Regions from separate parts of the Desulfotomaculum sp. genome, predicted to be linked through region 2. Evidence: riboswitches for the same ligand, from Rfam matches in the RefSeq annotation. Region 2 holds a riboswitch; each other region holds the start of a gene.
What was found. Region 2 has a riboswitch for cyclic di-AMP ahead of AC1U9Z_RS04275 (LysM peptidoglycan-binding domain-containing protein). Riboswitches for the same ligand answer to the same signal wherever they lie in the genome.
Positions count from the first base shown of each region.

Region 1: it holds a riboswitch for cyclic di-AMP, as region 2 does, so the genes downstream of both, eam (glutamate 2,3-aminomutase) here and AC1U9Z_RS04275 (LysM peptidoglycan-binding domain-containing protein) in region 2, are expected to answer to the same signal.
Region 3: it holds a riboswitch for cyclic di-AMP, as region 2 does, so the genes downstream of both, AC1U9Z_RS10665 (CAP domain-containing protein) here and AC1U9Z_RS04275 (LysM peptidoglycan-binding domain-containing protein) in region 2, are expected to answer to the same signal.

Region 1 is NZ_CEVWQM010000003.1:135,631-139,865, forward strand. Features, by position in the region: gene AC1U9Z_RS02740 (hypothetical protein) at 1-207, opposite strand, end outside; gene AC1U9Z_RS02745 (hypothetical protein) at 283-483, opposite strand; gene eam (glutamate 2,3-aminomutase) at 589-1,857, opposite strand; cyclic di-AMP (ydaO/yuaA leader) riboswitch at 1,863-1,999, opposite strand; gene AC1U9Z_RS02755 (GntR family transcriptional regulator) at 2,107-2,718, opposite strand; gene hydG ([FeFe] hydrogenase H-cluster radical SAM maturase HydG) at 2,917-4,235, opposite strand, start outside.
Region 2 is NZ_CEVWQM010000005.1:71,146-75,380, forward strand. Features, by position in the region: gene AC1U9Z_RS04255 (DUF2508 family protein) at 1-130, opposite strand, end outside; gene AC1U9Z_RS04260 (hypothetical protein) at 310-447, shown strand; gene AC1U9Z_RS04265 (hypothetical protein) at 602-1,111, shown strand; gene AC1U9Z_RS04270 (endonuclease/exonuclease/phosphatase family protein) at 1,127-1,852, shown strand; gene AC1U9Z_RS04275 (LysM peptidoglycan-binding domain-containing protein) at 1,893-2,696, opposite strand; cyclic di-AMP (ydaO/yuaA leader) riboswitch at 2,703-2,853, opposite strand; gene AC1U9Z_RS04280 (L-lactate dehydrogenase) at 3,074-4,021, shown strand.
Region 3 is NZ_CEVWQM010000016.1:14,264-18,498, reverse strand. Features, by position in the region: gene yabG (sporulation peptidase YabG) at 1-370, shown strand, start outside; gene AC1U9Z_RS10670 (chymotrypsin family serine protease) at 438-1,445, shown strand; cyclic di-AMP (ydaO/yuaA leader) riboswitch at 1,638-1,763, shown strand; gene AC1U9Z_RS10665 (CAP domain-containing protein) at 1,769-2,773, shown strand; gene AC1U9Z_RS10660 (DUF3794 and LysM peptidoglycan-binding domain-containing protein) at 2,968-4,235, shown strand, end outside.

The sequences.
Region 1 (4,235 bases), on a different contig from region 2:
AGAAACACCCCATAATCTCTCAATAAACTGAAATATATGATTATAGGTCATATCTTCATCTTCATAGTACCTCTCTCTGATTTGATGAATATTAATAACCCGCATGGCCTTTTGAAAGAAATTTTTAGCCACCGGGCTTGTTTCACCAAGATATGAGCCTTTGTATGCTGCTCCTGCACCGGCCCCCAACACATATACTCTGGTCACCGGATTCCTCCTATCTACTATCGGCTAACCCTAGTATGGCGCATTGGCAAAAAAAAATAACCCGGTAGCGGGCTATTAATTAAACAAAATCCTGAATACTTGTCCCATAAAATATAAGCCCGAAAAACAAATTACCGCCAGGCCAAATCTCTTGACAAAAATTGAGTCATCCCCCTCTAACCACTGACGGGTACCTTCATATAGATCGGCTTCCGTTTCTTCACATACCAGTTGATGCGTTATAGAAAAATCCATCACCATCTCCGCACTTTTCATCATGACTCCCCCCGAACATTTGTTTTTATTATTTTATTACCAAACCTATGTTCGTGTCAAGGGTAAAAAATAAACCTGTCATACTATTATGACAGGTCTAAAAACTTAGTGTTTACCAGTAACATTATAGGAAATAACCCTCTTTTCCCAGGTTCGCATGACTACCTGCTCATCCTTATTCTCTAGAATATACTGTGGCAATATGGGTGTTTTCCCATAGCCATTGGGTGCATTAATAATATAAGTGGGGACAGCAAGTCCAGATGTATAGCCTCTCAGTTGTTCCATAATAGCAATACCATCATCAACACCAGTGATAAAATGCCTGGTTCCCTTTACTGCTTTAGCATGAAAAATATAGTAGGGCCGAACACGGATGGTCAATAGACTCTGGTTTAATCTCTTCATGACATCTGGTTGATTATTAATGTCTTTTAATAAAACAGCCTGATTACCAAGGACTACGCCTGCCTTAACCAACATATCGCAGGCCTTTTTTGCCTCAGGTGTAACTTCCAAGGGACTATTAAACTGTGTATTGATATAAAGCGGTGGGTGGCTTTCTAAAATACTGCAAAGTTCCGGTGTAATTCTTTGGGGCATTGTGACAGGTGTTCTGGTACCGATTCGTTTTATTTCCACATGGGAAATATTATCTAATTCCGTGAGCAGCCAATCGATTTGTTTATCTGATAATAACAAGGCATCGCCGCCTGTTATTAAGACATCCCTTATTTCAGTGTTCTCTCTGATATACTGCAGTGCTCCTTGCAGCACCTGTTTTGATTTGTGAACATCAATTTCGCCAATATTTCTACGCCTTTGGCAATGTCGACAATACATCGCACATTGGTTCGTAACATTAATAATAAGACGATCCGGGTATCTTCTGGTCACCCCCGGCACAGGTGAAGTATATTCTTCTCCCATAGGGTCTTCAACACCATAGCGATCCAAAATTTCTTCTACACAGGGGACAGCCTGCAGCCATACAGGGCCGCCATGCCCACTGGCCATTGCCAGGGCCATATAATAGGGAGAAACAGCCCAACGGTATTGACGCCCAACCTTTTCGATTGCTTCTTTTTCGTCCGTTGTAAGATCCACCAGTTGACTTAGAACCTTAACATCTTTAATACGCTTGGCCATTTGCCAACGCCAATCCTGCCATTGTTTCTCATCCGCCTGAAAAAAATTCAGAATATTCTTTTTAGCAAGGTTATGCTGCTCCTGAATTTCAAAACCATTACGTATGTTAACCTTGTTCTCCAGGTAACCACTAATGTTTGATTTTAACTCCTTGGCCCTTTTAAGGGCTATTTTTCTTTTAGTTTGTTCCGACCGAAAATCTTCTGAAATTAAATGTACAGACATAAAAAAACCCCTTTCTTTATAGCTTACGAAGTTAGCTGAAGGGTTCGGGTCGAAAGGTTAAAACCCTACTGAATATAATCAGATTCACCCCAAAAATCGGGTCCTCCGCTCCTGTATGAACAGGATTCAGCTCCTACAAACATTTATCTAGTTTTTGTAAGTTGTCACAACTCATTTTACCATGTAAGTTGCCTGTATGTAAATAAAAAAGAAAGGCATTCCGAAGGGAATTACCTTTCAAATTTCCTTTTAAACCCTTATTAAACCTTCATTGTCAGAAGCATTTAGGTGTCCATACACGGTTATAATATCCCCGGCCAAAATACGACTATCTGGAGCAGGGTCAACAATATCCCCTTGCCCTTTGCGAACAATCGCCAATACTTTACTTTCATTGAGCCTGCTTTGGGCCAATGTTTTTCCGACCAGAATGGAATCGGGTAAGACCTTCCAATCTTCAATTTTATTTAAACGGCTTTCCAAATGGTAGGTGTGTTGTAATAAGTCTTCTAAAAGTCTTGAAATTTCACCATTTACACGGTCTCTTTCCTTTAATAGTTCATGTAATTTTTCATGGATACCAGTCAAAACCATCCGCTGATCAAAATCATCCAAGTATTTTTGAGCCGCTGAAACAGACTTAACCACCACACCAATACCAGGAACCACATCAACGATGCCCACCTCTTGTAAGAGGGTTAGTGCTCGTCTGATGGTTTCCGGTGAAACACTATATTTTCCTGCCAAAGTGGATCGGCCAAATATTTTTTGCCCTTCCTGATATTCTCCCCGGACAATTCGTTCGGCTATATCTGCAGCAATGGTAACATACCTTGCCAGATGTAGGTCATGATTTACCACAATAAGCTCCTCCATAATATATTATACTAGCTACATATTATAACCCCGTATCCAAAAAAGCAAAAGGCTTTTTAGAAAAACTTGGCACACTTGCCCCTGGTCAGGCAGGGAAATAGGGAAAGTCCCGGCTTAATAAAAAAAACAGGAACTGCACCGTAAAACACAGTCCCTGTGGAATTATATTTTGTTAATTAAATCTTAGAAATAAAGATCCCGTTCCCCGTCCTCAATTTGTTTTACTCTCGCTTCCGTCAAATTTCTAATCTGATCATTTTTAATTTCTGCTAAATGTTGGCGGATAGTCTCCTCACCAACTGCCCTTGTCTCCGGGGATGCATAGTCAATTAAATATTCTTTAAAGGTAAGAATTGCATTGGGTTGGCAGACGTTTTGAATCTCCCCGCTTTTTGCCAAAGCCATAAAGCGATCACCCGTACGGCCCTTGCGGTAACAGGCTGTGCAATAACTGGGAAGCCAGCCAGATTGACAAACATTGCGCAATACATCATCGGGATGGCGGTGGTCATCAACATAAAATTGCGGTGATTCTTCTTCGCCACAGCTGCCACTGGTGCAATTTTGCTTTTCTTGTTCCTTTTTATAACCACCTACCCCGGTACAGGAGCCGGCGGATATTTGAGATACACCGTAGTTCAGCAGCATATCCCTCTGCTCCGGTCGCTCGCGGGTGGATAAAATAAGTCCGGTATAGGGAACAGCCAGACGAACAATAGCAACTATCTTCGCAAACTCCTCGTCCTTAACCAAATACGGGAAGCTTTCGTAGTCGATGCCCTGAGCAGGACGCAAACGGGGTACGGATATGGTGTGAGGCCCTACGCCAAAACGTTCCTCAAGGTGTTGAGCATGCAGCATCAAGCCCATGACCTCAAATTTATAGTCGTATAGGCCAAACAAAGCACCAAAGCCTACATCATCAATGCCCCCTAACATCGCTCGATCATGGGCCGTGGTATGCCAATCGTAATCAGCCTTGGGACCACTGGGGTGCATATTTTTATAGGTTTCCCGATGGTATGTTTCTTGGAAAAGGATATAGGTTCCGATACCTGCTTCCCTTAGCAGCTGATATTCTTCGATGGTGGTAGCAGCTATGTTTACGTTGCAGCGGCGGATACTGCCGTTTTCAAATTTCAAACTGTAAATGGTTTTTAGGCATTCCAAAACATACTCAATGGAGCATTCACCAGGATGCTCTCCTGCTTCCAGGGCCAATCTCTTATGGCCCAGGGATTCTAAAATCTTTACTTCCTCTGCCACTTCCGCTTGGCTTAATTTACGCCGGTTGAATTGATGATCTCTACGATAACCACAATAAACACAGTTGTTGACACAGTGATCACTGATATACAAGGGAGCAAACATGACCAGTCTTTTACCATAGATTTTCAATTTTATTTCACCGGCAACCTTAAACATTAAATCCAGTAATTCCTGATCGTCATTTTGCAGGAGAATTGCTACTTCTGCCGGTGTCAAACCCTTTGCTTCCCTGG
Region 2 (4,235 bases):
CTTTTTTTGCCAGCTCAATTTGCACTTCTAAGGAGTTTTCGTCTAACTTTTGGGGAAAGATCGTTTTTTTAAGCTTACCCCAGGAAAAATCCCTTATTAGGCAAAGAAAGATTTCCTTGTCTACTTTCATAAAAGTACCTCCTTGTCCACTTTGTTAATGTGTATTAGTAAGGAGGAAGAAGTAGTACAAGAAGTAAAATAGATTTAAAATCAAATGAATTGTTTTACAATTGCAACTTAGACCGAAAGGCTTGCTTCTAAAAATTGTGATTGTTATAATTTTCTCAAGAGAACATAGGAGGTGTTAGTATGGCAAAAGTAATAGCCAAAATGAAAATTATCAATGGCAAAATGCAACTAACCCGTATCGGTGAGGGTGAAAAGAAAATTAAGATGGGTTGCTGCTACAAATTGTATGCGGCCTTTAGAAAAGTAAATGGTGCATAGCTAAGGGTGTAAAGTTGGAAAACGTTTTCCAACTTTTTTATTTTATGACACGGGTTATTGCCATCAGACAAAAAGTAGCATACGGATACCTAAACGCATAGCATATTTCAACGAGACAAATGAGAATGAGAACCCGTTATTATGGGGGAGGGCTATGGGTGGAGCTATTATTTATCCCGAGATTATAGGTACTTTGGCAGATAGCATTTTTTTAGTGGTACCTGCCATTAAAAAAGAAATGGCACAGTATGCCGAGCGCAGAGCAATGGGGGAAGAGGTAGAGTATCACCTCGAATGGAATTTGATCATTAACAAGACCCTGGAAATATGCCTAATAACAATGGATATCGTTTGGGATGATGAAAACATGACAGTGATCGGCTTTACTTCTAAATCCTGGGAGCAGTTGGCGCAATTTATGCTTTATCGAAACCTAATATTGCTTCCGGATCGAGGCTTAATTGGGGATGATAAACAATTAATAAGTCCCCTGGCTGCCCAAGAAGGCTTTTTATTAAAAGGGCTGGATAAAGGGCTGAAAAATTTGGCCAATAAAGCAGCCAATATACCCCCAGACCTTAATGTGCGGGGAATGATGTCTTATTTAAGTAATATGCTAAACTTTAATCGAAAGGTTATTGAATATGGACATTATCTTAGCTAATGGGGGTGGTGAAAATTGTTTCCTATCCGGGTAGTTAGCTATAATATCCGTCATGCCCAGGGAATAAATGGAGCAGTTGATATTCACCAAATTGCTAAGTCCCTGGCATATACTGGAGGTAAGTTGATTGGCTTACAAGAAGTAGATAAACATATGCCGCGCAGCCATTTTGTTCATCAAGCCAAAACACTTGGGCAGCTGCTATACAAAAATTGGGTTTACGGGCCCAACCTGAACTGGGGAGTTGCCCAGTTCGGTAATGCAATTCTATCTCATTGGCCGGTGCTTCTGTACAGGCAGTATATGCTTCCCAGTAAGGGAGAAAAAAGGGGTTTACTCGAGGCAATCATTCTATTAAAACATAGAAAGATTAGCTTTTTTTGTACCCACTTAGGGTTAAAGCGTGAGGAGAGAATGGATCAAGTAAGGGATATATTGGGGATTATTGGTAGATGTTCTTATCCCTGTATTCTAGTGGGGGATTTTAATAATGGTCCTACATCGGAGGAGTACCGATTACTTACCACGATTCTTAAAGATGCAACCGATATGGGTGAACCCCATAAAACTTACCCTGCGCAACAGCCACAAGAGCAAATCGATTATATTTTTGTATCTTCTGAATGGAATACCCTATCTGCAACTACCTATCACACACTGGCTTCCGATCATTTGCCCATAGAAGCAACCTTACGATTGATGGAGAATGCAGAAATCGATAAGGATATTCAGTTTTTATAGAAATAAGAAGCACTGGCATTCATGCCAGTGCTTATGTTATTTATTTTGCCTTTGCATAAACCATTTTGCCATAATTAGCGGCTACAGGCAGGGAGAGAAGAAATGAGTTGGTGGAACCTTTATCAAAGAAATATAGTGCCCCGTTGGTAGGATCATTACCATCTAATGCTGCCTGGGCAGCTTTAATTGCATTGGCTGTGGCAGGTTTATTGATCCAACCGTTTCTGACAGGAGAAAACTGGTTTTGGGCATAGATTACGTCGCGAATATTATTGGGGAAAATGGAACTTTGTACCCGGTTAATAACAACCGCTGCTACACTAATCTGGGCTTCCATCGGTTCTCCTCCTGCTTCAGCAGTGACCAGACGTGCCAGCAAATCGAAATCTTCATCATCATAGGGAATAACCGGTCTTTGGGCACTGCGGCTTACGGTAGCAGCCACTGGAGCGGCGGTATTCCTCACACTTGCCCCTGGAATTATAAGTTGTTTGCCAGGATGAATGGTAGAACTAGTGAGCCCATTGACCTGCATGATAGTATTTAACCCAACACCAAACTTCTGGGCGATGGCATAGAGACTATCACCAGACTTCACCGTATAGCTTATCTCCGTAGGTTTAGCCTCTGGTATTGTAAGAACATGCCCAGGGTCAAGAACATCACTGGTAAGACCATTGGCGGTCTTGATCTGAGTAATACTAACACCAACTTTTTGACTAATTAAATAAAGTGAGTCACCAGGTACCACTGTATATTGAGCGGCTAAAGCTGTTGATGGCATGAGGATAGCAAAAAGACACAAGGATACGATGACCCGTTTAAGGCGGTGCAAAAAACGCATATGTACTTTTACCCTCCTTGGGGCCTCCGAGGTTAGTTGACGGGTTCGGGTTGAGGGCACCCTACCGCATTTTAAACACCTCCATAAAATTGCGGATTCACCCCATAAATTTTGATCCCCCGTACTCCGGTAAACGGAGATTCGGCCTAGTTATTTTAGTTACAAACCATTGTACATGTTTTCCAGATTTACGTCTATCCACAATATTTGGAAAATACATGAGACATAGGTATTTAATAACTGGAAATACTAAATGAACCATCCGGCGTCAGTCATCCGCCATCGGCTTTATGAGCCGTGTTTTGGTGTATATTTTGCCTCCGTTGTATGAGCTGGGGTGATGATGGTTAATTTGAAAATTAATCGAGGGGTGAACAATGGTGAAATTAAGAAAGGGAGCCAAGATAGCTATTATAGGAGCGGGGTTTGTTGGGTCGACTGCAGCCTTTGCGATTATGTCCAGTGGTTTGGCCAGTGACCTTGTTTTGGTTGATGTTAGTCACGCAAAGGCAGAAGGGGAGGCGATGGATCTAGGGGATGCCGCAGCCTTTATTAAACCCATTAATGTATATGCAGGCTCCTTTGAGGATTGTAAGGATTCTAATATTATTGTCTTTACAGCCGGAGCCAATCAAAAACCCGGTGAGACACGGTTAGATTTGGTCAACAAGAACGTTAGTATTTTAAAAGATAGTTTACCGCAGTTGTTAAAATATTGTCCGAATGCCATTTATTTAATTGTTGCTAATCCAGTGGATGTTTTAACCTATGCCGCCTTAAAGATATCGAACCTACCTGCAAACCAAGTATTTGGTTCAGGAACAATTTTGGATACCTCAAGATTTAGAGCAGAAGTGGCTGATTATTGTAATGTGGACCCTCGTAATGTTCATGCTTATATAATTGGTGAGCATGGTGACTCTGAAGTACCTATCTGGAGTACAGCAGATGTGGCAGGGATCCCCCTAGAGCAATTTTCTAAATTACGAGGTTTGGAGCCCATCTGTAGAAATGAAATTGCCAATCGGGTGCGCACGGCAGCCTATGAGATTATTCAGCGTAAGGAGGCAACCTATTATGCCATAGCTGTTTCTATAAAAAGAATTTGTGAAGCCGTCTTAAGGGATGAAGATTCTATCTTGACCGTGTCCGGTATGATCAATGATTTCTACGGAATACAAGATTGCTGTTTCAGTTTGCCTACAATTGTCAATGGCTCTGGACGAGACAAGGTACTCCCTATAAGTATGACGGAGGAAGAAGAAACTGCCCTAAGAAATTCAGCACATATACTAAAAGAGGCCATTAAACAGGCAGGTTTTTGATTTTCCGCATACTGGTTGCTAGATGAGACATTATTGAGCCATGAACCATGGGCATTAGCTCATGGCTCATGGTCAATCGTATTTTCAAACTTGGCAATTAACTCAGGGTCTTGAACTGTTCAAGAGGCTGTGATATCATTTAAAAGTTGTTGCTAATCAACATTTATCCACTTGCAAAAAAACAAATTATTGTTATAATAAAAAAGCACAATTA
Region 3 (4,235 bases), on a different contig from region 2:
CATTAAAAAGGGTGCCAAGGATTTAAGCAATGTAAATAATTACCACAACTCAAAATACTTTGTCGAAGCAGTTAAAATTGCCCGTACCTTTGAAAAAAGTCGGGATGATTTAGTGATATTTGCCGGTGCCTGCCAGTCTTGCTATGAGGTAGTATTAAGTGCCGGTGCCAATTTTGCAAGTTCCCCCAAAAGGGTATTAATTCATGCCTATGATCCTGTGTTTGTGGTTGAAAAAATAGCCTATACTTCCATTCAAGATCCCATTGCCTTAAGGGAAATTATTAAAAGTACCATTACCGGTTTTGAAGGTATTGGTGGGGTGGAAACCAGAGGAAAACATCGCTTAGGCATACCCAGAACGGAATATTAAAACCATAGTACCCCTTCCTAAAGTCCAGCATATGATGATCTAGGACATTTTAGGAGGGATTTCCTTTATGTTAAATTTTTTGAAAACTGTGGAGAAAGCCAAATGGCGTTTGCTTGGAATTAAAAATGTTGTAGGCGTAGGTGTCGGCTATAAACATGTGGGCATGCAAAGAACCGAGCAAAAGGCAATTATCATCTTTGTCTCCAAAAAGGAACGTTCTGAAAGCTTAAGCAGGGAGGAACAGGTACCCTTTAGGATTAATGGTTTAGAAACAGATGTTGTGGAAGTTGGTGAAATTCGTTTTTTGTCTGATGATAGAAAAAAACATGTCAGACCCGCCCAACCCGGATTTAGTTTGGGACACTATCGGGTAACGGCTGGCACCTTTGGGGCAATGGTACGCGATCGTACCACGGGAGAGCCACTTATTCTTTCAAATAACCATATTTTAGCCAATGCCACCGATGGGAAAGACGGTCGGTCTGCCCCAGGAGACCTTATATTGCAGCCAGGTGAGTATGATGGCGGCACCAAGGACGACCGCATTGCAATACTATTAAGGTATATTCCTATCCAAAAGGGAGAGGCCCCTGCTACCTGCCCCATAGCCAACGGGGCAGCAAGGATTGCCAACATGCTGGTTCATACGATTAGACCCAATTATGATTTGAAATTCTTTAAAAGGGAAGGGGCAGTAAACCATGTGGATTGTGCTGTTGCCCGGCCCCTCAAGCCCGAGCTGATTACCGATGAGATACTTGGTATTGGTAAAGTGCAGGGGATTGTAGAGGCAAAACCCGGCATGAGGGTCGTTAAAAGTGGTAGAACAACGGGCATTACCTCCGGAGTAGTTACTGCCATAGGCACCACCATGCAAGTAAAAATGGATGACAATAGTAATGCGTATTTCTCCAATCAGGTAATTTGTGATATGAAATCCCAGGGTGGAGATAGTGGTTCCTTAGTCCTTACAGAGGGCAATAGGGCAGTTGGCTTACTGTTTGCCGGATCCGATAGGGTGACCGTTTTCAATCATATTCAAGTGGTCTTGGATAAACTAAACGTAGAGTTCTAGGAAAGAAAGCCCCGTGACGATAAGAGCGGGGCTTTTGTTCCGTGTAAAAATATGGTATACGCACGGGAGAGTGTGTTATTTTACATAAAATTGTTTGTGCACCTGTTTTAACCAACTAAATAAATTATTAACAGCTATTACGGGTTTTGTCAATTTAGGTTAATTTATGTATATTTAGGACAGGCAAAGCGCCAGTTACAGATGCCGAATCCCTTTAGTGGGTACGGAGGAACCGTTTATGGGGTGAATCCTTTTAAAGGTAGGGATTTCCTTGCCCGAACCCGTCAGCTAACTCCGGAGGCAAAAAGGAAAGGAGAAAAGAAATGCAGTATCGTTTGAAGAAAGTTCCTATGTTCCTGGCTACCTTGTTCCTATTAACCATGATGATGTCCGTTATGACGGCGCAGTCAGCTATGGCGGCTACCGATGATAGCCAAGAGATGGTTAGACTGGTTAATGAAGCCCGCGCCAAAGGTGGTCTGGCAACGCTGATGGCGGATCAAGAGCTGTCCGGGCAAGCTGCCAAGAATTTGGCATATTATCAAAGAACCGGTCAAATTCCCAGTTCCGCAATGCTGTTAACGATTGCCAAAAACGGTGGTTATAGCACCCTTGGACAAACCACTGTACGCGGCAATGATGTGGCATCGATGGTCCAAAAGCAACTTCAATACTATGGCAGCAGTTCGATCCTAAATAGTAAATACAATCGAATTGGTTTGGCCTTTGCGGATACCAGCTCTGGTAAGCTTTGTATTCAACTATTAGCATATAAACCCATTACAGAGCCTATTCAGCAACCGGAACAGCCAGCACCGGCACCAAAACCGGAGCCAAAACCAGAGCCAAAACCAGAGCCGCAACCGGCACCACAACCTGAACCAAAGCCGGCTCCCCAACCAGAGCCAACACCTGTGCCCCAGGAGCCTACTACCTTTATGAATGAAGCTCAAACGAAGGTAGTGGATTTGGTTAATGCTGAAAGAGCAAAAAATGGTCTAAAGCCTGTGGTTGCCAAAGAGGATTTAACCAAAGTTGCACAGGTAAAGGCGCAGGATATGTATCAGAGCAGATATTTCTCTCACACATCTCCCAATTATGGCTCCCCCTTTGATATGATGCGTAAATTTGGTATCAGCTACAAAGCAGCAGGGGAAAATATTGCCATGGGTCAAAAAACTCCTGAGCAGGTCGTGAAGGATTGGATGAACAGCCCCGGTCACCGGGCGAACATCTTAAATGCCAATTACAATGAAATTGGTGTAGGCGTATATCAAAGTTATACTGGCTCTGGCTACATCTGGGTTCAGCAATTTGCTCGGCGCTAAGGGTCATAAAATAGCCAATTAATTGGACAACTTAAATAACTTGTACAACAGACAATTCCATAAAATGTAAACGGGGGGAAAAATTTCCCCCCGTTTTTTTGCTTTTTCTTAAGGATTGACCACAATTTCAGCACATTTCTACAGCCAATCCAATATATATATTAAGGAGATATCTTGAAAGGAGGCTAAGATTGATGGTTATGAGGAAAAGTCCCAAGCCAAAATTCCGGCAGATAAATAACCAACCGGCTAATCAGATCGTCGGGACAGAACAAATTAGGGTAAAACAGCTTGTTGGCGAAAACACAGAACAAACCATAATTCGAGACAGCTTTACGCTACCCTCAGGTACACCCGATATGGAAGAGATTCTTTCCATTGACACAATCGTTAAGTTAAGGAAAGTTGAAGTAATCCCTAATAAGGTGATTGTAGAGGGAACCTTGCGGGTGCAAGTGATGTATTCGGCTTTCAAAAAAGATCAGTCTGTGCATAGCTTTACCGAAGAATTTGATTTTACAGATTTTGTTGAAGTAGAGGGTGCCCGGCCAGGCATGGATGTTGAAATCGACTTTGAGGTCGAGGATATTAACATAAAACTGGCCCGGGATTGCGACTACGATGTTGCTGCTGTACTTCAAATAACCGTTAGGGTAACTGAAGATCGGGAGGTCAACGCCTTAACAGAATGTCCCCAGGGTTATAACTGTGAAACAGAAAGAATGAACCTGCAGCAAGTGGTGGGAAGCAATACCAAGCAGATCCTAATTGATGATGAGTTTGAACTGCCCGATGAAAGGGATCTCATTATTAGTGATGTTATCCGCTGCATGTGTGATGTGGAGATAACCAATACCAGAATTATTCGGAACAAGATCCTCTTTGATGGCGAAGTGGATATGGAATGTCTATATCGAGCAGATAGAAAGAAAGATCACGGCAAACATGATCACGGCAAACATGAACATGGACATAAGCACGGGCATGGTTTTGAACAAGATAAAAAGTATTATAAGGACCATGTTCACTCCTTTGAAAGGACCTTTAAATTCAGTAACTTTATTGAGGTTGAAGGTGCTGAACAGGGTATGGAAGTCTACATGGATGCCATGGTGGAATCTTGTAAGATGGACCTTGCCGATATAAACGGCTGTAAGTTCTCTCCCATGATTGTAATAAAAGTAAGAGCACGTGTGGTGGAAGACAGAGAAGTAGATGTAATTACTGCGATTGAAGGTGCAGATGTAGAAACCGCCAGACTGGATATGGAAAGCTTGGTTGCGGAGGAATGCAAGCAGGTTATCGTTCGGGACTCCAAGGAACCTCCCTATGGTAAGCCTGATATTGACAAAGTAAGGGAAATTTCCGTCGGGGATGTCACCATTAAGGACATCGATATTATTCATGATAAGGTATTAATTAAGGGCACCGTAGAGTTTGAAGTTCTTTATACAGCAATGAA